3 regions of the Massilimicrobiota sp. SW1139 genome follow, and region 2 is predicted to be linked to each of the others. Evidence: predicted binding sites of a transcription regulator. Region 2 holds the regulator's gene; each other region holds the start of a gene.
The links. Region 2 encodes HrcA, which represses chaperone genes, less so after heat shock. Its sites were predicted from a motif close to TTTTAGCACTNNNNNNNNNNNAGTGCTAAAA; they were not measured.

Region 1: the regulator HrcA is predicted to act here: its motif matches at 3,887-3,917, upstream of E0K96_RS09690 (Hsp20/alpha crystallin family protein).
Region 3: the regulator HrcA is predicted to act here: its motif matches at 5,478-5,508, upstream of htpG (molecular chaperone HtpG).

What each region holds. Positions count from the first base shown of each region.
Region 1 covers NZ_SJOR01000019.1:10,926-19,493, reverse strand. Annotated here, with positions in the region: gene E0K96_RS09710 (AAA family ATPase) at 1-677, opposite strand, end outside; gene srtB (class B sortase) at 887-1,615, opposite strand; gene ychF (redox-regulated ATPase YchF) at 1,615-2,715, opposite strand; gene E0K96_RS09695 (putative heavy metal-binding protein) at 2,841-3,161, shown strand; gene E0K96_RS09690 (Hsp20/alpha crystallin family protein) at 3,322-3,765, opposite strand; gene E0K96_RS09685 (hypothetical protein) at 3,980-4,666, opposite strand; gene E0K96_RS09680 (phosphatase PAP2 family protein) at 4,896-5,357, shown strand; gene E0K96_RS09675 (MarR family transcriptional regulator) at 5,409-5,849, shown strand; gene E0K96_RS09670 (DegV family protein) at 5,830-6,672, shown strand; gene E0K96_RS09665 (MATE family efflux transporter) at 6,780-8,120, opposite strand; gene E0K96_RS09660 (GNAT family N-acetyltransferase) at 8,193-8,568, opposite strand, start outside.
Region 2 covers NZ_SJOR01000007.1:58,382-66,949, reverse strand. Annotated here, with positions in the region: gene dnaJ (molecular chaperone DnaJ) at 1-783, opposite strand, end outside; gene dnaK (molecular chaperone DnaK) at 833-2,653, opposite strand; gene grpE (nucleotide exchange factor GrpE) at 2,674-3,231, opposite strand; gene hrcA (heat-inducible transcriptional repressor HrcA) at 3,242-4,279, opposite strand; gene hemW (radical SAM family heme chaperone HemW) at 4,384-5,481, opposite strand; gene E0K96_RS05680 (L-serine ammonia-lyase, iron-sulfur-dependent, subunit alpha) at 5,478-6,683, opposite strand; gene holA (DNA polymerase III subunit delta) at 6,671-7,648, opposite strand; gene E0K96_RS05670 (DNA internalization-related competence protein ComEC/Rec2) at 7,681-8,568, opposite strand, start outside.
Region 3 covers NZ_SJOR01000022.1:16,515-25,082, reverse strand. Annotated here, with positions in the region: gene E0K96_RS10310 (amino acid ABC transporter permease) at 1-464, opposite strand, end outside; gene E0K96_RS10305 (transporter substrate-binding domain-containing protein) at 470-1,216, opposite strand; T-box leader at 1,349-1,555, opposite strand; gene E0K96_RS10300 (hypothetical protein) at 1,682-1,921, opposite strand; gene E0K96_RS10295 (nitroreductase family protein) at 1,930-2,466, opposite strand; gene E0K96_RS10290 (hypothetical protein) at 2,521-3,450, opposite strand; gene htpG (molecular chaperone HtpG) at 3,520-5,415, opposite strand; gene E0K96_RS10280 (glycoside hydrolase family 1 protein) at 5,617-7,029, opposite strand; gene E0K96_RS10275 (nitroreductase family protein) at 7,255-7,941, opposite strand; gene E0K96_RS10270 (MurR/RpiR family transcriptional regulator) at 8,103-8,568, shown strand, end outside.

The sequences.
Region 1 (8,568 bases), on a different contig from region 2:
TCATAAATAACTTTGTTTTGTAAAAGCTTTGGAACTTCCTTGTGATTGATTTTATAAGCTAATTTTTCAACAAGAGCCGTTTTACCCACACCAGCTTTTCCAATCAATAAAACATTATTTTTTTCTTTTTTACATAATGTTAAAAAAAGTTGTTCTAATTCCTGATTTCTCCCTATCATTAATCTATTTTCTTTTTTGACTAATTCATTAAAATTTACAAGTTCATGAATTTTATCTAATTCATAGAGTAATGATCTGGTTTGACTCAGTTCTTCTTTAATCTGATCAAAAGAAACATGATATTTATTTAACAATTCAACAGCAACACTTTCTTTTTGTGAAAGTAAAGCTAAGCACAATATATTTAAACTGACTTTTGACTCTTTTCTTTCACGTGTGATATTGATAGCTTCTTCTAATATCTTTTTGACAATATCACTATATTCCATATAAAAAGGTTGAATATCCTTTTCACCAAACAACCTTACAATATCCTTATATATGACTTCATCATCAACATGATAAGATTTTAACATCTTTGTCATAGGTATATCTTTCATCTTTAATAATGATAATAAAAGATGTTCACTTCCTACATGACTATGTCCTAAATCAAACGCAATACTTTCAGCTATGACAATTGCTTTTTGTGCCTGTTCATGAAATTGTGTAAGCATACTACACCTCTTTTCCTTTCTATCATATGAACTCTATTTGAAATTATTAACGTTTTCTTTATATTTAATCAATTTATTATTTTGCATTATTTTCCAAAAATAATGTATCCCTTTTCTATGACTGTCATGTGATGAAAACAACTCTTTTTATAGATGTCTTTTATAAAAAAAGAATTATAACCATTTGTCTTGATTATAATTCTTCATGACTATTCACTTTTTACTTTTTCTCTTAACTGTCCATAAACAACATATCTATTTTCAGTTCCTGAATAACAAGTGCTTAACATAATCATGTTTACTTGCTCATCACTTACGTTTTGATAAACAGAAGCTTCACTTTTAACCTGATTCATATAAGAATCATAATCTATACCTTTTTGATACAGATCACTTGTTGCGGCAATAACTGTAGAAGCTACAGCCTGGTAAACATAAACACTTCCATCAGGCAAATAGATATAAATATCTTGATGTTCATTAAAATAATCTTTTTCAACAAAGTATCTCAAATCATGAAAACGTGAACCATTTTTCATATTATGACCATATATGATGGTACTATCATCACTAAAATCTCTGGAATTAATTTCATCAATAAATACATTTCCTGCTGTATTAGATTTCATATATAAATCTGTATATAAATAAGTATCATTGTTTTCACCTTTTAATATAGGTTCATCAATTTTTGTATCAGGAATATATAACCATCCAATCACATCAGAATTAATATTTTGTAGTTCTTCAAAATTAACAACACGTTTTAATGGATCTTCTTTTTCTTCTTCTGGTTCTTCTACATATTGAGTCACTAATTCTGCACTTTCTTTTTCAATTGTATAATAATTATAAAAGATTTTTCCTAATTGAAAAGCTGAAAATAGAAAAACACAAATACATATAAAAAGTAATATTCTTCTGATTATTTTGTTCATTATACATTAAATTTGAAGAACATAATATCTCCATCATGTCCTACATATTGTTTTCCTTCCTGACGAATTTTTCCAGCTTCTCTTAAAGCATGTTCACTGCCATATTCCATTAAATCATCATAGCTATATGTTTCTGCTTTGATAAATCCTTTTTGGAAATCAGTATGAATAATTCCTGCCATTTCTGGAGCTAACATTCCTTTTTTAAATGTCCATGCTCTAACTTCATCAGCTCCAACAGTAAAGAAAGTATTTAAACCTAATAAAGCATAAGCTTCTTTAATTAATTTATCTAAACCACTTTCATCAATCCCTAAATCATCTAAAAACATCTGTTTTTCTTCTTTATCAAGTCCAACTAGTTCACTTTCAATTTTGGCACAGATAGGAACAACATCACAATTTTCTTTGGTTGCATAATCCTTTAATGCAACATAATATGGATTACTTTCAGGATTTTCTAAGTCTTCTTCACCAAGATTAGCCACATAAATTAATGGTTTCATTGTTAATAATGTGTATTGTTTGACAATATCCATATCTTCTTTTGAAAAAGTCATCACTCTTGCTGGTTTTCCTGCTTCTAAAGTTTCTTTTAATGGTGCTAAAACATCCATTTCAGCTTTGGCTTCTTTATCACCTGATTTTGCTTTCTTTTCAATTTTTCCAATACGTTTTTCAACTGTTTCTAAATCTGCAAAAATCAATTCTAAATTGATTGTTTCAACATCTCTTACAGGATCAACATCTCCATCAACATGTGTAATGTCTTTATCTCTAAAACAACGAACAACTTCACAAATCGCATCTGTTTCACGAATGTTTGCTAAAAACTTATTTCCTAGTCCTTCTCCACGACTTGCCCCTTTAACAAGACCTGCTATATCAGTAAATTCAAAAGTCGTTGGAATTGTTTTTTTAGGATTAAAAATCTTTGTTAATTCATCTAATCGAAAGTCAGGGACTTCTACCACTCCCACATTTGGATCAATTGTTGCAAATGGGTAGTTGGCAGCTTCGACCTGTGCATTTGTAATTGCATTAAATAATGTTGACTTACCTACATTAGGAAGTCCTACAATACCGGCTGTTAATGCCATTTTTTCATCACTCCTTAACTCCATTCCATTTTAGCGAAAAATAATCAAAAAGGCAATCTTATTAACTGTAAAATACACATCTTTTCCAAACAAATATGATATTTTAAAAGTAAGGAGGCGATTATATGATTTTAACAACAACACCTTCTGTTGAAGGAAAAGAAATTATCGAATACAAAGGTATTGTTTTTGGTGAGGTTATTTCTGGTATTAACTTTATAAAAGACTTTACTGCAGGATTATCTAATTTTTTTGGTGGAAGATCTGCCACATATGAAAATGAATTGTTAGAAGCTAGAGAAAATGCATTAAGAGAGTTAGAAGAACGTGCTTATCAAAAAGGTGCAAATGCCGTTGTAGGAATTGATGTTGATTATGAAGTTTTAGGTGCTGATAATGGTATGTTAATGGTGACTGTATCTGGCACAGCGGTAGTTGTACAATAAAAAAAAGTGGTTAACCCACTTGGTTATCAGTATAAAGAATGTTATTGTGGAGAGAAAACCTGATAACTGTCCTTAATATATGCTCTTTTTCATGAGCTTACTATCATTTTATATAAAATTTTGTTTAAGAATATGTAAAGCAGGGTTGTTTTAACCCTGCTTATTCAATCGTAATTGTATTGTTGTTTTCGATGACTTTCATATCCTGTTTTGGTATTGATATTCTCAAGACTCCATCTTCAAATTTAGCCTTGATATCACTTTGTGGTACACTTTCTCCCACATAGAAGCTTCGACTCATGCTTCCTGCATATCTTTCCTGTCGGATATATTGTCCTTCTTTATTCTTCTCATCTTTATTTAAGCTCTTTTTAGCTGAGATTGTCAAATAGCCATTGTCAAATGTCAATTCCACATCTTCTTTCTTGAAGCCTGGAAGATCCACATCCAATTCATATGTTCCTTCCATTTCTCTGACATCTGTCTTCATCACATTTCTTGAATGTTTTCCATACAATGGATTTTTCTTTCCAAAGAATTCCTTGTCAAAATCATCAAACCAGTCATCAAATAAACTTTCTCCAAAAATACTAGGCATTAACATATATATCACCTCTTATGAATAATTCTAAGCATTGTTAGAGAATGAACAATGTTTGATATGAGAAGTAAGGAATGCCTTTTTTATTCTCTTTCCTTATTTCTGATATTATTATATACCTATCATTTAGCACTGTCAATACCAGAGTGCTAAAAACATTTTTAAACTATAAACAGCCTCTTATCATACTTTATCAAATCATATCAAAGATATATTTTTATATAATATGATCAACATGTCGCAAAAGATAGGCATCCATGTCATCAAACCCTATCATACTTCGACGAAGTGTTATTTTTTTATTTTTTATATAAATCACAATCTTAACACATTCTTGCCATCCATATACATTTTTTACCTTTCTTTCAACTCTTGTTATTTCTGTTACAGGAAATGTATAGCTTGTCCCTATGACTGGTCTCATCTTTATATCATCTCCCTTAGCAATCATCTGGAATCTACATATAGAAATTCCCCACAAGATAAAGGGACTTACAAAAATGATGGCACCCACACTCAAAGCAAATAAAAACATTGAACTCACAACATCTAACACAGCAATAAACACGATTGGAAAAATCATTGACAACAAAATAACAGCTATAAAGATAAGATCGTTTTTAGCCCAATAAACTTCCGTTTTCAATCCAAGCTCTGCTTCAAACATGACTTTATTATCATTATCAAAGAACAATATCTTGATATCATGATCCTTCCCATATTGTGTTGCCTGATAAATCAAATGAATTCTATCCTGATCCGTTATTTCTCCTTGATGTTTAATCCAACAGATTGAATCAGCCCATGCATAAAAATCATTGAAACAAACTTCACCATCAAATCTTGCTATATTGCCATTATCATCTTCAATTTGTATATAACTTTTCGTTCCTGTGATTTTCATTATGTCCTATCTCCATCAATCATACTCTATTTACATTATATCAATTTCAAATAATCCCTTCAATGACACGACTCTACACTATTTTCTATTTATTCGTCAGTGTATTTTGTATAATCTACAAATATCATTGCACTTATCTTTTAAAATTTTTATTTTATTTGTTTTCATCACATATTTTCGATATAATGGTAAAGAAAGGGTGAGAGCTTTGGAATGTTTTTATCAGTCCATGTTAGCGTATATAAGACAACGTCCTCGTTTAGAAAAAATCATTATTTTTTTAACACAATATTGTCCTTATGTAACGTTTATCTTATATCCATGTGTCTTGATCTATTTATGGTATATTCACAGTCCTTATTTGATAGATGCCATTCTAAGACCATGTATAGCTTTTGTGATTGTGACGGTTTTTAGAAAAATAGTGAATCGTCCCCGTCCCTATGATCATATGGATATTCAACCCTTAAGAGGTCATAAACATGGCGAATCTTTTCCAAGTCGTCATACTGTTAGTGCCTGTATTATTGCTTTTGTATGTTTTTATGCTCATTTTTATATTGGCGTTTTTGCATGTATCATTGCATTGATTGTCAGTTTAACACGTATTTTAAGTGGGGTCCATCATATAAGTGATATTTTTGCAGCAATTATCATTGCAATTCTGTGTTTTATAATTGACTTTCATTAAAAATAATTTATACTATACTTAAAATATTTTAAGTATTTATGAGGAGGTTATATGCTAAGTCAGGAATTTCAGGCTGTTTATAATATATTCAAAATGAATTTTTATTCATCTATGTGTGCAACTTCTAAAGAACTCACAATGCAAGAAGCATTTAGCTTAGATATTATTTATATGTTAGGTGAACCCACTATTTTAGAATATGCTAAATATATGGGGATTTCACAGCCTAATGCTACATATAAAGTCAATCAATTGGTAGAAAAAGGATATTTAAATAAAACAGTCAGTCAAGAAGATAAACGATCTTATCATTTAAAAGTTACAAGTAAATTCTTGGAGTTTTATCGTGAAAATGATCATTATATTAAAAAAGCCCTTAAAGAAATTGAAAAACTGTTTAGTAAAGAAGAAGTGAAATCTTTAGAGAAAATGCTTCGTACAATTAGAATATTTATGACGGAGGAAAAGAAAAATGATAAAAATAATTACTGATTCTACATCTGATATTGATTTAAAATATGCAAAGGAACTCAATATTGAAGTTGTGCCTTTAAAAGTCATTATTGATGGAAAAGAATATAAAGACCGTATTGATTTACAACCAGAAGAATTTTATGATTTATTAGTTAATAGTCAAACATTACCATCTACATCACAACCATCACCACAAGACTTTGTTGATTTGTATGAAACAGCAAAAAACAACAATGATAGTGTTATTGTTATAACTTTGTCTAGTGTTATTAGTGGAACATATCAAAGTGCTAATCTTGCAAAAGATTTAGTTGATTATGATGATATTTATGTGATTGATAGCTTAGGAACAACACAAATGCAAAGATTGCTTATATTAAAAGCAGTTGCATTAAGAAATGAAGGTATGAATGCTCAAGATCTCTATACATTTTTAGAAGCATATAAACATCGTATTCGCTTATTTGCTTTTGTAGATACATTAGAATATTTATATAAAGGTGGACGTTTATCAAGAACAGCCGCAACAGCAGGAACGCTTTTAAAATTCAAACCTATTATTGGTTTTGATAAAGGTAAATTAGAAGTATTTGCGAAAGCTAGAGGAACTCAAAAAGCTACTGCTAAAATTATTGACTTAATTCAACAAGATGGTGAAATGGATTTAGATGAACCTATCTGTATCGGATATACTGGCTCATCTGATGGTTTAGATAAGTTTGAAAATACATTAAGGAAAACTTTACATTTTGGTGAAACATTACATGGTATTGTTGGACCGGTTATTGGTACACATGCTGGTCCTGGAGCCCGTTTAATTGCTTACGTAAAAAAACAATAAATCATCCCTAAGTATTGATTGTCATAGATGATAGCTATGATAATCAATACTTTTTATTATATTGAATATAATCAAAAAAGTATGATCATAAAAATCATACTTTCTCTTTATGCAACAACAAAAGTCTTTAAACGTCTTTGAATAAGATACATTGTAATGATAAATGCTATGGAATCTGCAATTGGTACAGCAATAAAGACACCATATAATCCAAAAATCCAAGAAAGAATTAAGATCAATGGTATCAATAATAAGCATTGTCTTAATAAATTAAGAAAGCTGGATTGTTTAACCATTCCAATTGCCTGAAAGAAATTGGCACACATTGTTTGACATCCAACTAATGGTAAACAAATAAACCAAATACGTAAAGCACTATTTCCTAATTCAATAATTGCTGGCTCTTGATTAAATATAGAAATAATCATTGATGGGAATAATTGAATCACTAAAAATCCTAAACAAGAAAGAATACTAGAACCTATAATCGTATACTTTAATGTTTCTTTAACACGATGATAATTCTTAGCACCATAATTATAACTAATAATAGGCTGCTGTCCTTGTGTCATACCTGTTAATGGCATCAACATAAGTGTTTGAACACTTGTAATAATTCCTACTGTTGAAATAGCTAAATCCCCACCATACAAACCTAATGTTCCATTAATAACAATATTTAAAACACTTGTTGATAATTGCATTAAAAAGGCTGGTAAACCTGTTTTCATGATCATATATGCATAATGTTTTTTTAATTTCATATGTGATAAACGACATGGAATGATTCCTCTTTTTCCAAATAAGAAAGACAATTGCCATATCATACTTAAACATTGTCCACCAATTGTCGCAAGTGCAGCACCTTCCATTCCCATATGAAATTGAACAATTAAAATATAGTCAAAAACAATATTAAAACCTGCTCCTAACAGCTGTGAAACCATAGCGTTTTTAGCATTTCCTTGGGCACGTGAGAAATTGTTTCCACACATGGCTACACATTGAAAAACACCACCATATAAAATAATACTCAAATAATCACTGGCATAAGGTAAAACCTTTTCACTAGCTCCAAGTATAGTTAATATAGGATCCATGAAAATATTACCTAAAACCATAAAAACAATACCAAAGATAACTGTAATCATTAAAGCATTGCCCTGATAATATTGAGCATCTTCATCTTCCTTGGCACCTAAAGCAATAGAAAAACGTGTTGCTCCTCCAACCCCTGCCATTAAGCTTAATGCCATCAAAATTAAAGTCACTGGATAAGACACAGTAATTCCTGCTAAACCTAATGATCCTAAATCTGGAGCATTACCAATAAACATTCTATCTACAATATTATAAATAGCATTAACAATCATCCCAATCATAGCTGGTATAGATAGTTCAATCAATAAACTTAAAACTTTTTGTGACCCCATTCTATCTTTATCCACAATTTTCCCTCCCCTAACGTTTTTTAGTTTAGACATATCGTCCTTTTTTGTCAAGAAACAAAAAAAAAGACATTAAATGTCTTTTTCAATATGATGAGGATATTTATTCCAATATTTTAAATAAATAAAATCCTCATCCTTTTTAAAATTATACTGATACATTCTAAAAGTAACTAAAATATTTTTAGGCATCCATTGTTCCTTATAAGAATAGCAATATTTCATACCAATCTTTTTCATGACATTTCCACTATGAGGATTACAAACATCATGCGTTGCAGTAATGTATGGCAAATCAGGTGTTTTTAATTCTTCAACCATTTTTAAAGCTGCTTCACTCACTATTCCCTGATGCCAAAACTCTTTTCTTAAAGCATAGCCAAAATCATGACTCTCATCACCACTGATTTGAATATATCCAATAGGTCTATCATTTTCCTTTAAACAG
Region 2 (8,568 bases):
GACATAGATTTCAACATATAAATCACCATTAGGTCCACCATTTGTACCACGATGTCCTTTACCTTGAACACGTAACTGTTGGTGCGTATTAATACCAGCTGGTATATTTAATTCAACTGTTATATTTTTATTGACATATCCATTACCATGACAGTGAGGACATTTTTCTTTAACGACTTTACCTGTACCATGGCAATCAGGACATGTTGTCTGATTTACAAACGTTCCAAAAGGCGAACGTTGTTGTGTACGAATCGTACCTGTTCCACCACATCTAGAACATGTCTGATAATCGTTAGGTGTTTTCGCACCAGTTCCATGACAATGTGAACATTGTTCATCATAATTGATTTTAATTTCTGCCTTCTTACCTTTAATAGCATCCATAAAATCAATTTCTAATTGAACAAAGCGGTCTTCACCACGCATAGGTCCACTTTTTCTTTGACGTGATCCTCCACCACCAAAGAATGAACCAAAAATATCTCCTAAGTCAACATCTTCAAAGCCACCAAATCCGCCAAAGCCTCCGGCTCCTCCACCGAATCCACCAGCTTGATCAAATGCAGCATGACCATAACGATCGTAGGCAGCTTTTTTATTGTCATCAGATAAAACATCATAGGCTTCCTGAACTTCTTTAAACTTTTCTTCTGCTCCAGGTTCCTTATTGACATCAGGGTGATATTTTTTAGCCATTTTACGATATGCTCTTTTTATTTCATCAGCACTGGCACTCTTTGATATACCAAGCACTTCATAATAATCTCTTTTTTCAGCCATAATCTCACCTCTTGACTAGATAAAACCAAGGCAAAGCCTTGGCTTTATTTTAATTTTTTTCTGTAAAATCTGCATCAACAACATCATCATCTTGAGTTGCTGTATTTGAAGCATCACCTGTTGGATTAGCTCCTTGTTGTGATTGTTGATATTGATATGCTGCCATTTGTTGAGCAACTTGTTCTAATTCACTCATTTTTGCTTCAAGTGTAGCCATATCGTTAGCATCTAATGCTTTCTTTAATTCATCTCTTAAAGCAGTAGCTTGAGCTTTTTGATTATCATCAATCTTATCACCTTGTTCAGCTAAAGCTTTATCAATTTCATTAATCATTTGTTCTGCTTTATTTCTTGTTTCAATATCTTTACGTTTCTTTTCGTCATCAGCTTTATTTGCTTCAGCTTCTTTAACCATTCTATCAATTTCTTCATCACTTAAACCAGTTGAGTTTTGAATAGTGATAGATTGTTCTTTTTGTGTTTTCATATCTTTTGCTTTAACATTAACAATACCGTTAACATCAATGCTGAAAGTTACTTCAATTTGAGGTACTCCTCTAGGTGCAGGTTCAATACCATCTAATTTAAATAAACCTAATTGTTTATTATCTTTAGCCATTGTTCTTTCACCTTGTAATACGTTGATATCAACAGCAGGTTGATTATCAGCAGCAGTAGAGAAGATTTGTGATTTAGTTGTTGGGATAGTTGTATTTCTTTCAATTAAGACAGTCATAACTCCACCCATTGTTTCAATACCTAATGATAATGGTGTTACATCTAGTAAGACAATGTCTTTAACATCTCCAGCAATAACTCCACCTTGGATTGCAGCACCCATAGAAACAACTTCATCAGGGTTTACTGATTTGTTAGGTTCTTTTCCAAGTAATCTCTTTACTGATTCTTGAACTGCAATAATACGTGTAGAACCACCAACTAATAAAACTTGATCAATATCACTTGGAGACATACCTGCATCGCTTAATGCTTGTCTTACAGGTCCTTCTGTACGCATAACTAAATCATGTGTTAATTCATCAAATTTAGCTCTTGTTAGTGTTAATTCAAGATGTAATGGACCAGCTGGACCAGCAGAAATGAATGGTAATGAAATTTGAGTTTGCATCATACCAGAAACATCTTTCTTTGCTTTTTCTGCAGCTTCTTTTACACGTTGCATAGCCATTTTATCGTTGCTTAAGTCAACACCTTGTTCTTTTTTGAATTCAGCAACAATCCAGTTCATGATAGCTTGGTCAAAGTCATCTCCACCTAAATGGTTATCACCAGCAGTAGCTAAAACTTCAAACATACCATCAGCTAAATCAAGGATAGAAACATCAAATGTTCCTCCACCTAAGTCATAAACTAAAACTTTTTGTTCTTTATCTAATTTATCAACACCAAATGCTAATGCTGCTGCAGTTGGTTCGTTGATAATACGTTCAACTTCTAATCCAGCAATTTTACCAGCATCTTTTGTTGCCTGACGTTGAGCATCATTGAAATATGCCGGTACTGTAATAACAGCACGATTAACTGATTCACCTAAATAAGATTCAGCAGTTGCTTTTAAGTTTTGTAAAATCATAGCTGAAATTTCTTGAGGTGTATAATCTTTACCATTAACATGTTCTTTATAGCTTGTACCCATATGTCTTTTAATTGACATAACAGTTTCTTTGTTTGTAACTGCTTGACGTTTAGCAGCTTCACCAACAATAATTTCTCCATTTTTGAAAGCAACAACAGATGGAGTTGTTCTTAATCCTTCAGGATTTGCAATAACTTTTGCTTCACCATTTTCCATCACACTTACACATGAGTTTGTTGTTCCTAAATCAATACCAATAATTTTATTACCCATAATGATCATCCTCCTAAAATTTATTCATTGACTTTGACTAAAGATGCACGAATAACGCGATCTTTCAATTTGTAACCTTTTTGAAGTTCTTCTACAACAACATTGTGATCAAAATTTTCATCTTGTGTTGTCATAACTGCCTGATGTAGATTTGGATCAAATTCTTTACCTTGAGCTTCAATCACTTCTACACCATTTTTCTTTAAAATGTTCATCAACTGATCAAAGATCATCTGATAACCTTTCAAGAAAGTTTGAACTTCTTCACTTGGATTTTGCACATTCAACGAACGTTCAAAATTATCCACTACTGGAAGTAATTCTTCAATAAATGACTGCATCATAAATTTTAATGAATTTTGATGTTCTTTTTCTAAACGTCTTTTTAAGTTTTCCATATCTGCAAAAACTTTATAATAATCCGTTTTCCATGTATTGACTTCTTCTTCCAATTTTTTCATTTGCTTTTCTAAGCTTTCTGTTGTATTCTCATCTTTCTTTTCTTCATTTTCATTTGTTTGTTCATCTACAACTTCTTCTGTCACTTCTTCTTTTTCAGTTTCCTTTTCCTTTGCCATTGTTTCACCTCTATTCATCATCTTCATCATTTTGACTCACAAGAACTTCTTCTAAGCTCTTTGAAATATACTCAACTAAAGAAACGACTTTCTCATAAGGCATACGTGTTGGCCCAATGACTGAAATAGATCCTTTAGACTCATTCCCTGTTTTAAACGAAGCTGAAATCACCGAAACATCATTTAAATCCTTTATTGGTGAATCACTTCCAATTCTGACCGTTACACCATCTTCCAAAGCAATCGGTTCCAAACTTTTCCAAGATTGTGAATTTTCAAATGCAGTTACTAAACGACGTAATTTATTCACATCGTTATATTCTGGCTGATATAACATATTCTCTTTTCCAGAAAAATAAACATTGTTATTCGCAAACTTCATAAATGCTTCCAAGAAAGCATTGAATAGAACTTCATGTTCTTTAATACGAGCACTTAATATAGGTTTGACATCTCTTTCTAAACGATAAACGACTTGATTCATCGGTGTTCCATCAAGCAGTTCATTCATGACATTGACACAACTCGTTAAATCTTCCATATAAGCATTATTCGTAATATTGAAGTTTCGATTTTCGACATGTCCTTTATCTGTGACGATAATGGCTGTCACAGTATGTTCAGACAAAGGAACAAGCGTAATATTCTGTAAATGTTCATAAATTGCATTTGGTCCTAATGCGACTGTTGTCAAATGAGTCAATTGACTTAAAATTTGGCAACTCTCTTTAATAATTTCATTTAAAGAGCGATGTCGGTCTCCCAAAATTGTTGAAACCTGATTTTTCACCTCGTCATCTACACTAGGTTGCATCAAGGTATCGACATAAAAACGATATCCTTTTGTTGATGGGACACGCCCTGAAGACGTATGCGTCTTCTCTAAGTAACCGTGTTCTTCTAGAAACGACATTTCATTTCTAATTGTTGCACTCGAATAAGGAAGCTGATATTTCGTCATTAAGGTTTTTGATCCTACTGGCTCAGCCGTTTCCACAAATTCTTCAACAATACATTTTAAAATCAGTAATTGCCTAGCTGTCAGCATATCATAGCCTCCTTTAGCACTCCTTTTCCTCTTGTGCTAATTACATTATACTCATCTTTTTAGCACTGTCAACACTTTTGTGCTAAAAAAGAATGAAAAACAGGTCATCCCTGTTCATCTTCTAAAAAATCTATTAAAATATTATTGAGATAATCCATCCCTAAAGATGTTGTTTTTAAATATCCATTCGTTATTTCTAAAAAATTCATATTTTGATATTTAGTAATGACATCTTGATATTTCACTTGAAAATCAATATCAAATAATCTATTCATTTCCTCAAGAGAAATCCCTTCATTCAAACGTAAACCCATCATGATTTTTTCAAACAAGCAATCCTCCATAGACAATGGAATATCATTTTCTAAATAATGATGATTCAAATAACGTGTCAAAGATTTTGTATTTTCATAACGATGATGTTTTTTTAATGAATGTGCAGAAAGACCAATCCCCTCATAATCCTGATAATGCCAATATACAAGATTATGCAATGATGGTTTATAACGATAATAATTACTCACTTCATATTGATGGAAACCATATTTTTTTAATTCTTGTCGTATAAAATGATACCACTTGGCATCTTCTTCATCATCCAAAGGCTGATAATTCATATTTTTTAAGATTGTATGATCCTCTAAAATCAACGCATAATAGGAAACATGTCCTATGTCTAATTGACATAATTGTTGAATATCTGCTTGAACATCTTCTAATGTCTGATCTGGTAAACCATACATCAAGTCAATATTAATATCCTGAAAGCCTATTGTTTGAGCATCTTTTATGAGTTCTAAAACTTGTTTAGAGGTATGAACTCTACCAATCTTTTTTAATAAATCATCACGAAAGGTCTGGACACCAATGCTTAAACGATTGACACCATTTTGAAAACAAAGCTCTAATTTTTCTTGATCCATTGTTTCTGGATTGACTTCGATACTATATTCTTGAACTTGTTTGGAAAAAGGTTTTAATAATTCAAATAAGTATTGAAGCTGCTGATAAGTAAGAGCAGTTGGTGTTCCACCACCAATATAGATACTATCATAAGATGTTGATAAAGCTTTATCTTTTATTTCAAAAGATAAAGCTTTTAAATAATCCCAGGCCCATTTTTCATCATAAAAGACTTTACAAAAATCACAATAACTACAAATATGCTGACAGAATGGAACATGAACATATAAAGCACTCATGATAAACCAAATTCTTTCGCTAATCCACCTAGAGAGGTTTCTTTATAATCACTAGATAAATCTTTACCCGTTTCTTTCATGACTTTGACAATAGTATCAAAAGACACTTTGTTTTTTCTTAAATAACCTAACTGTTTAGCTAACATTGCTGCATCTAATGCACGTAATGATCCATATCCATTACGCTCAATACATGGAATTTGAACATAACCACCTACAGGATCACAAGTCAATCCTAGATTGTGTTCTAATCCCATTTCAGCAGCATACTCTATTAACGAATTATTAAGTTCATATATCCAAGCCATTGTAGCAGCCGCCATTGCACAGGCCGTTCCTACTTCTGCCTGACAACCACCATCAGCGCCAGAAATTGTAGCATTTGTTTTAACAACATTACCAAATAAACCGCCAATAGCTAAAGCTTTAATCAAATCTTTCTTTTCAATATGTAATTGCTTATAACAATAATAAAGAATAGCTGGCATAATACCACTCGCCCCACATGTTGGTGCTGTCACAATTTGTCCACCATCAGCATTTTCTTCTGACACAGCATAAGCATAACTAGAAATAAATAGTCTTTCACGATCAGCTTCACGTCGCGTATTTTGCGCCTGTTGAAACATTGATTTTGCTACTCTTTTTAATTTTAGCTTTCCTTGAATGACTCCTTCTTTTTTCAAACCATTTTCAACACTTTCAAACATAGCTTCCAATATATCAGAAAGAAAATGATCAAAATCTTCACCTTCATTTTCTAAAACATAATCATATAAAGAAATACCATGAACATCTACATAGTCAAGTATTTCTTTCATTGTATTTTGTTGATATACCTGAACTGGATCTTGAGCCAAATCTCCTTTAAATAGGATGGAACCACCACCAATAGAATAAACTTCTACCGTTTTCATTTTTACATCATCCTTATAAACATGAACAATCATGCCATTAGGATGAAAAGGTAATTCTTCACTTTTAAAAGAAAATTGAACAGGTTTTGGCGCAAAAGTCTTTTCAATTATATAATCAGTTAAATGTCCCTTCCCTGTTAAAGCCAATGAACCATGTAAATCAACATGAAAATGTGTGGCTTCAGGATACATTTCACTTATTTTTAAGGCTGCCCTTTGAGGGCCCATCGTATGTGATGAAGAGGGCCCAACACCAATTTTAAATAATTCTCTCATTGATTCCATTTTCCATTTCCTCCCATTCGCATTAAAAAGAGTTCTAAACCCTTGTATTTATCAATTTTTCCTGTTTTTATCGCAATATCAAGTTGTGATAACTCATCAATACAAACCAATAATTCTTTCAAATCAAAATTTCGACTATCTCGTCTAATATACCACAAACGGCCAGATTTAATAGATAACATTTGGGCTATTTCTTTATCATTATAGCCTTTTCTATCCAATAATTTCACCTGGTATAATAAACGCATAGCATTTCCAATCAACACAATTAATTTCACTGGTTCTTCATTATTCATAATAAGATCTTTATAAATACGAAAACTTCTCGCTGTTTCCTTGTTTAAAATAGCTTGAGTTAATTCAAACACATTTTCTTCAATCTGTTTACTCACTAACAAATCAACTGTCTGTGTTGTAATATGCTTTGTATATAAACAAAGTTTTTGAACTTCCTGAGAAATTTCTAATAAATTATTTGGCATACGTGATAAAAACAACCTTAAAGCTTCTTCATCAATCTCACAGCCACGACTTTTAATAGCCTGATGAGTGGCTTTATATAATTGATGTTCATCCATTTTTTCAATATCATAAAAATGAGCATTTTTACGCAACTCTTTAACAACTTTTTTTCTTTCATCAAAATTTCTTTGATCATGATAGATGACAAGAACTGTAGTAGGATTGTCTAGTTTTAAATAATCCATAAATTTTTGAATATCTTCATCACTTGCTATTTTTTGTTTTTGAGTTGTCAAAAAAACGGGGTTTTTCACAACAATCATTTTATACTCACTTAAAAAAGGTGGTGTTAAAGCATCTTCTATGATAGATGATAACGGTGTGTCCTGACACCAATATGTCACAATATTCATATCATCTTCCTGAATATGATATTTTTTCTTTAATGTCTTCAATCTTTGTTCCATTAATAATTTATCTTCACCATAAATAACAAAATTCATAGAATCACCCCACGCCTATCATTATACATGAATCATCTTAAAATGTAACGCTCTTTTCCATAAAATCGAATATGAAACATCCCATCTTGATCAGTACGTAAAATTGTGATTCCTTTTCTTTGCAATCGTTCAATCACTTCTAATGATGGATGATGATACATATTATCCTTCTTGACACCAATCATTGCAATTTCAGGATGAATTTGTGATAAAAAAGTGGCTGATGTAGCCGTTGCACTTCCATGATGAGATACTTTAAGAACATCAACATCTAAGTCTTGAAGCTGTTTTTCAATATCCTTTTCAACAGCAACAGAAGCATCCCCCATAAACAGAATATTCATAGCTGGTAAAGTCACATACATGAGTAAAGACTGATCATTCGAATCACTATAAACTTTGTCACTTTTTAACATTTGAATATGAGCACATCCAATTTGTCGACTCTCTTCAAAACTATCAATCACTTGTCCAACTGAAAAATGTTCCAGCAAAGAATCTAATGCTCCACAATGATCAAAATCATCATGAGAAATATAAACATAATCTAAATGTGAAATTCCAACTGACTTTAAATAGGGAATAATTGTTTGTGTAGCCAAATCATATTCCTGATGACCTCCAGTATCAATTAAAATATGCCCCTGATTCATTGGTAAACGAATCAAAGTACAATCTCCCTGTCCAACATCAATCATTGTCACTTCTCCATAAATCTTATATTGACTCCATACATTTAATACCAGCATTAATGAAAGTAAAGCACAAATATCATGGCGATAGCGATGCTGGATCTCCTGACGTAATAAAAGCCGAAAATAAAAGAAATAAAACAAGACAAGCCATGCTAATGTAGGTTTTGAAAAAACAATAAAATGATTGATTGTTTCTAAAAATGATAAAATACTTTGAAAAACATT
Region 3 (8,568 bases), on a different contig from region 2:
ACAATTGGTGGAATAATTCTCTTAAAGGCTTGTGGCAATACCACAAAACGCATTGTCTGAAAATAACTTAATCCTAATGTTTCACAGGCTTCCCATTGTCCTTTATCAATTCCCTGAATACCACTTCTGATTAATTCAGTTGAATAGGCTCCACTATTTATACTTAAAGCGATTAATCCACAAATATATGGATCAGGATTCATACGAGTTCCAGTTATTGACTGATAGATAACTGGAATAGCTATATAGAAGAACATAATTTGTAATAACATTGGTGTTCCTCGAATGACTTCTACATATATATTCCCAATCCATCTTAAAGGTGCATGTTTAGATAACTTTGAAGCAGCTCCCAATGTTCCTAAAATCATCCCAAAGAAAACTGCGAATGTCGCTAATATTAGCGACATTCCAGCACCTCTTAACATAAACATTAAATTTTCTTGTGTTAAAAGATTTTCCATTTATATTAAGCTCCCCATTTTTCTTTTAGTTCAGTATATTTATCAGATTTTATAAATTCATCTAAAGCTTTATTGACATCATCCATTAATTCTTGACTATCTTTATTTGCAATAATTAAATTTTCTTCTTCCAATAAAGCTTCATCAATCATTCTATATGCATCTTGTGAATCATAATTTTTAGCAACTGCATAATCTAAAATAACAGCATCAACACCACCAGATTTTAATGTTTCAACTAATACCTTAACATCTGTAACAGTTGTTACTTTCGCATCTTTAATATCATTAGCACATGCTTCTCCAGTTGCTGATAACTGTGCTCCGATTTTTTTACCTTCTAAATCTTTAACAGTCTGGATAGAACTATCTTCAGAAACTAAAGCTACTTGTTTAGAATCATTATATTTATTTGACCATAACACATCCCAGTCATCATGCATTGTAAAACCTGAAATACCTAAATCAATTTGTTTTGCCATTAAGCTTGTTGAAATTGTATCAAATGACATCTGTTTAAATTCATAAGTATAATTTCCACCATTTTCATTCATGATATTAATAAGCTCTTTTGTCATATCAATATCAAATCCTTCCATTTCACCATCAGTATTTAATGATTCATAAGGTGCATAATCAGGAGAAATACCAATCAATAACTTTTGTTCATTTGAACCACTTTCTCCTCCACCACATGCTGTCATTGTTAATGCCATAGCGGCAACTAATAATCCTTTAAATAATTTTTTCATTTTCATTCCCTCTTCTTTCTTTTTTGATTTTATTTATTTTATAGCTTCTGTGATTTTAATCAATCATCGCCGTAAACTCATCCTCATCAAAATCAATTCCCCCTTTGTATAAAAAAACGTCTCTTAGTTGAACTAAGAGACGAAATCATCGCGGTACCACTCTTTTTGATATATCAAAGATATATCCACCTCTATCCTTAAAGCAGATTCACTCGATACCCTACTTCTTTCAAGCATCGTTCTCCAAAGTGCGGTTCATTTAAACGCCTATACTGATCTCACACCAACATCAGCTCGCTTGATATTTGTTTAAACTACTCTCTTTTTCATCGAATTTTTTATATGCTTTTATTATATGCATTTGCATAAACATGTCAACACTTTTTTTACTTTTTATTTATATAAATCATTATATTTTGAATTTTACTATAAAAGCTATCATTATTTTATTATATTCACAAAAAATCATTTTATTTTTTTCATATAAAATAAAATTTGTGAACTTATATCATGAGCCTTTTGAATAGACTCATCCATCAAATCAAGTTGGTATTGAATCTCATCTAATTGATTATTCAGTTCTTGAATTTCTTGTTTTTGTTCTTTGATTTGTTTAATCTTTTTTGACATTTTTTCTCTACGATCTAATACATATATAGCCAATAATAAACAAACAAATCCACCAATAATATATAAAACTATCATATCTTTCCTCATTTCATTACTGTTATATCTTCAAATGTTTTACGTTGTGGTCTTTCAATTTCCATATCACTATAACCTAAAGCGATAACACTAACAACGGCTTGACTATCAGGAATCGCAAATATTTCCTTTATTTTCTGTTCATCACGAATACCCATAACCAACGTAGATAATCCTAATTCTGTTGCCTTCAACAAAAGATTCATATTATGCATACCACAATCATAATATCCCCATCCATTGCCAAGTTCATTCGTTGGTGTGCCATCTTTATTATAACCAGAACGATTCAAAACAATCGTGGAAACAATTAAAACAGGAGCTTGACCAACATTTTCCTGATTGAATTCTGGCAATGAACCTTTAACCTGCTGTAAAGCTTCTTTTGATTTAGCAATATAATAACGTGTCACCTGTGAGTTCTTCCATGAAGGCGCTAAAATCGCCGCTTCAATAACCTGACGAATTACATTATCATCAACTTTTTTTGACAGATATTGTCTTCTTGTACTTTTTCTTTTATTCAAAACTTCATTTAATTCCATGTTTTCATCACCTATCCTTATTATAATCTTGATAAATCCGTTTTGCAAATAAAGTTACATAGCATCATCTATATATTGTACAGGAATGATTGCCATTGGAGCAATATCAGGAATTTCATCACCATCATCATGAAGAGCATAATTTCCATTCAATGTTAAATAGACTTGATCACCTTTTGATAACTGATAAGGTATAAAAACATCTTCTCCATAAACACTATCTAAACACAAGCATAGCTTTTCATCTTTTTGGTAATCAGATGAAGTTGATTCAGGCTTGAAAAAAATCTGATTGTCATTTTTTTCAATGACTGTTGCTAAAACTCTTGAATAACCTTCCAGTTTTGAAGAGTCAGTCACATCATTTTGTTGACTTGTCAGCCAATCTTGAGAAGTGATCTGAATAGATTCATACGGAAAAATAGCTTCTGCAACCTGATAGTCACTATCTAAATTAATAATATGAATTTCAACAGCACTATCACAATTTCCCGTTGTCAATACACGACTCGCTGTAACAAGACTTATAATGCCAAGCATGTTCCCACCTACTTGAAAAGCTTCACTTGAAAAAATATCTACAAAATGTTCCTGATCAATCCAAATTGTCATAGACGAATAATCATCACTATAATCCATCTGATAATCTTCTCCCATTTTCATAAATTCTTGTGTAGCCTGTTCAATAAGCTTCTTATTTTGATTGACCAGTGCTTGTTTTTGTTCATCAGTTGCTTCAATAATCAGATATTTACCATCTCGATAAATCTTTTCACCATATTGAGAATCAATCTTTAAAGATTGATCATTAGAGACATATGTCATAAAATCTTCATATTCCTCTTTTCCTAAAAACCAATCATAATAACCTGCAAAACGATATTCTGTTAGATTCGCCTGTTGAGATCCGTCTTGAGATTGACAACCTGTTATCAATATTAATAAACAACTTATAATCATTATAGAAATACCCTTTTTTATCATAATTCGTCACCCAAATCTATTATAACATAAAAAAAGAAACGATTTATCAAAACCGTTTCCTCCAATGACTTATTTATTTGCATCTACCATTAATTGACAAACCTTATTAGAAAATTCAACAGGATCATCAATACTAAATCCTTCAATTAATAAAGCCTGATCATATAACAATGATGCATAATCATTAATTTTATCTTTATCTTTTTCAAATAAAGATTGTAAAGCTGTAAAGATTGCATGATTTGGATTAATTTCTAAAATTCTTCCTGCTTTGATATTTTGTCCATCAGGCATTTGATTGAGAACTTTTTCCATTTCAAAAGAAACACCTTCGCTACTTACCAAACAAACAGGATGTGTTTTTAAACGTGAAGATACTTTGACATCTTGAACTTTATCTTTCAATGCATCTTTAAGAGTTGAGATTAAGTCTTTATTATCTTCACTGACTTTTTCTAACTCTTTCTTTTCTTCTTCACTATCAATATCTAAATCACCTTGATTGATATTTTTAAATGGTTTTTCTTTATAATCTCTTAACATCTGAATACAGAATTCATCTACATTATCAATCATATAAAGAATATCAAATCCTTTATCTTTAACCATTTCTACTGTTGGTAAATGATCAATCTTTTCATAGCTTTCGCCACTGGCAAAATAGATTTCTTTTTGACCATCTTTCATGTTTTCAACATATTCATTGAAAGTTATCATTTTCTTTTCATTTGCACTATAATATAACAATAAATCTTGTAATTTATCTTTTAACATACCATAGCTGTTATAAATACCGAATTTTAACTGTAATCCAAAACTCTTAAAGAATTCTTCATATTTTTCACGATCATTCTTTAACATTTTTTCAAGTTCACTTTGAATACGTTTTTCAATTTTATCAGCAATAATTCTCAATTGACGATCATGTTGTAACATTTCACGAGAAATATTTAATGATAAATCCTGTGAATCTACTAAACCTTTCACAAATCTGAAATGTTCAGGAACAAGTTCACTGGCTTTATCCATAATAAAGACACCACGAGAATAAAGTTGTAAACCTTTTTCATAATCTTGTGAATAGTAATTCATTGGCGGTTTAGAAGGAATAAATAATAATGAATCATAAGAAATTGTTCCTTCTACACTGTTATGCATAACACATAATGGATCGCTAAAATCATTAAATTTATCTTTATAGAATTCATTATAATCTTCTTCTGTGATTTCCTTTTTAGGTCTTTTCCATAAAGGAACCATTGAATTTAATGTCTTATTTTCAATGACTTGTTCATATTCATCACTATCTTCTTTTTTCTTAGAAGTTGTCATATCCATCTTAATTGGGTAATGAACATAATCAGAATATTTCTTAACTAATCTTTGAATTTCATATTCATCTAAATATTGGTCATAATTTTCATCATCAGTGTTATCTTTTAAATATAAGTTAATTCTTGTTCCATGATTTGGATAATCAATTTCGTTGATTGTATATCCATCACTTGTATCAGATTCCCAGATATAAGCCTGATCTTCTCCATACTTTTTAGAAATCACTTCCACCTTATGAGCAACCATAAATGCTGAATAGAATCCAACACCAAATTGTCCAATAATGTCAACATCATCTTGTCCTTTTTCTAATGCCTGTTTAAATTCAAAAGAACCACTATTAGCAATTGTTCCTAAATGTTCTTCTAATTCATCTGCATTCATACCAATACCTTGATCAATAATAGATAACATACGATGATCTTTATTGATGACAATTTGAATAGATAAATCTTCTCTTGAAATACCATTTAAATTTTCAGTCAATGCTTTGTAATATAACTTATCTGAAGCATCACTGGCATTTGAAATCAATTCTCTTAAAAAAATCTCTTTATGTGTATAAATAGAGTTAATCATTAAATCTAATAATCTTTGCGACTCAGCTTTAAACTGTTTCTTTTCTGCCATATTTACATCTCCTTTTATTAGCACTCTATCTATTTTTGTGCTAATAGTATCTTACACCTATCTTTTAGCACTGTCAACCCAGATGTGCTAATTTTTCTTTTTTTATCCGTCTCATAAAAATAACTACATTGAATATTCTTTTTTAATATAATTTTTATCAAAAAAAGAATGGTCAAGTCAACTTGCCATTCTTTGATTTTATTAATCTAAATCTTCACCATTAGATTTAAATGCTTTAGCAACCCAATAGAATGATTTTTTAGGAATACGTTTTAAATCTCTGATATCTTTGTTTGTTCTGTTAACATAAACAAATCCATAACGTTTATCCATATTACACATACTTGCTAAAATATCAATTGGTCCCCAAGTAATATATCCTAAACAAGGAACACCATCTTCAAACATTGCGTTTTCCATTTCTTTAATATGATCTCTATGATAGTTGATACGATAATCATCTTCGATTGTTTTACCTGCAGCAAGCATTGCATCTACTTCTTCTTGAGTCATATCTTCACGCCATCCAATACCATTTTCAAGAACGAATACTGGTAAATCAGAACGTGTATGTAAATCATTTAATGTCCATCTAAATCCAATTGGGTCAATTTCCCATCCCCATTCATTGGCTTCACAATGAGGATTTTTGATCATATGTTCACCAACAACTTCATGATATGGTCTTTCTAAGTCAAATTCACCTTCAGTCACTGTATTAGAACGATAATAACTGAATGCAATATAATCAACAGTGTATTTTAATAATTCTTCATCGCCTTCTTCAAAATGAGGCATCCATCCTCTATTTTCAAGATAAGCTACCATATAATCTGGATATTTCCCTTTTGCAAAAACATCAACATGGAAACCATTCATATATTGATAAGCTTGCCATGCAAATAAGTTGTTTTTAGGTGTATTTGTGTATGGATAAATATTTGTAACAGCAGCCATACCACAGAATTTAGCATCTGGTTGTAATTCTCTTAATGCTTTAACAGCTTTACAATGTGCAATAAAGACATTATGGTTAACTTGATATAAATGTTTTGGTTCACTCACACCTTCAGGAATTTCTTCAGCATTAGAAACTCTTAACATTTGACCATGTAAATTTTGTTCATTGAAACTCATCCAATGTTTTACACGATCTCCAAATCTTTCAATACATACTCTTGCATATCTTTCAAAGCAATCTACAACATAACGAGATGCAAAACCATTATAATTTTTAACAAGATGGTAAGGCATATCAAAATGAACTAATGTAATCATTGGTTCAATACCTGCTGCCAATAACTTATCAATTAAATCACTATAGAACTTCACACCTTCTTCATTAACAGGTTCATCTAAAGTTCCATTAGGAATAATTCTTGACCAGCAAATAGAAAAACGATAGAAATTAAATCCCATTTCTTTCATTAATGCAATATCTTCATCATAACGATGATATTCATCAATCGCAACATTCCAATCTGAAAATTCAGGATTCATTGGTCTGACATCATAAATACAAACCCCTTTTCCTCCTTCATTTCTTGCTCCTTCAGTTTGGAATGATGATACAGAACCACCCCAATAAAAATCTTTTGGCATTTTCTTTTCCACTTATAAAGTCCTCCTTTTTCTCTTATATTCTCATTTTAAAAGATATTGACATATGAGTAAATATCTTTTCATAACTTTATAAATTAGTTTCATAATTATATAAAAAATGCATTGTCATATGAAACTTTGTTTCATAATTGTTCGTATTTATCTATTTTAGGCAGGCGATATCCAATGCAACTTAACATTTTATTAGAAATCGTATTTACCTGTCATTTTAATCACCTATCTTTGATCATCTTCATTGTCCCATTGAAAATGATTTTTTCCTGCACCTATTTCAAAATGATATTTCACAATACCTAAATCTAATTTTGTATAAAAACCTATTCCTCTTTTCACTTTCACTTTTCCATTTTCAAAACCAAACTTAAATTTCTGTTGATTCATAGCAGTTGGGGCCAATAATGCATAACGAACGCCTTCATAAAACCATTGTGGAAGATTTCCCTCTGTTTCTATAACATCTTTCGTATCTTTGCTTCGTCTAGCCACTCCTTGATTTTCACCATAACCAATTGAAATCACAGCTACTATTTTCTCATCAGAATCAAGATGAAGCACTTCTGGAATTTTTTTATAAGTTAAAGCCACCCAACATGTATTTAAACCTAACTGTTGTGCTAATAAAACAAGATGCTCTCCATAATAGCCACATTTACCCTGTAAATCAGGACTATTCTTCTTACCAATTAAAGCAATATAATGTTGAACTCCCTTAAACTTACCATAATGAGCCAGCTGACTTTGAAAAGCACGCGGTTCATTGAGAATCAACTGAATGTTCAAATCACCCTCCTGATTACATTTTTCAATTTGTTTTTCTAATATTTGTATTTTTTCATCATCAATGGGTTTATCTAAATATTGACGAACACTATGTCGTTTTTCTACTGCTTCTTTGATATCCATTATGAATCTCCTTTCACCCATTCATCAATACTGATTCTATTCTAACACAAAGCATCATAAAATACTTCAAAAATATATCAAACATCATTTTTCATAATAAGAGTAAAAATCATCACTTCTATGGAACAAAGTTTCATGGTATACTAGGATTGGTGATAAAAATGAGTATAATGACACAATTAGAATTTGAACTGGAATTCTCTCAATCAGAAAAACAAATTGCAAAATACATTTTAAATCATGGTGAAGAAGTTTTAAGTATGTCAGTCAAAGAACTGGCAAAAGAAACATATACTTCTCCTGCGACCATTGTCAGACTCTGTAAAAAAATAGGTTTAGAAGGTTATAATGATTTTAAAATCAAATATTCTGCCGAATTACAATATGATTTACATCATACTGATCGTATTGATGTCAATTTTCCTTTTTCTAAAGATGACAGTTATCCTATGATTTGTCATAAGTTATCTTCTCTTTATCAGGAAGTCATTGCAGATACAATTAAACTTATTGATTTTACTGAATTAAATAAGATTGTTGATTTATTATATCCCCATCAGCATATTGATATTTATGGCTCTGGTAATTCCTTATTAGCAGCCATGAGTTTTCAACATAAGATGATGC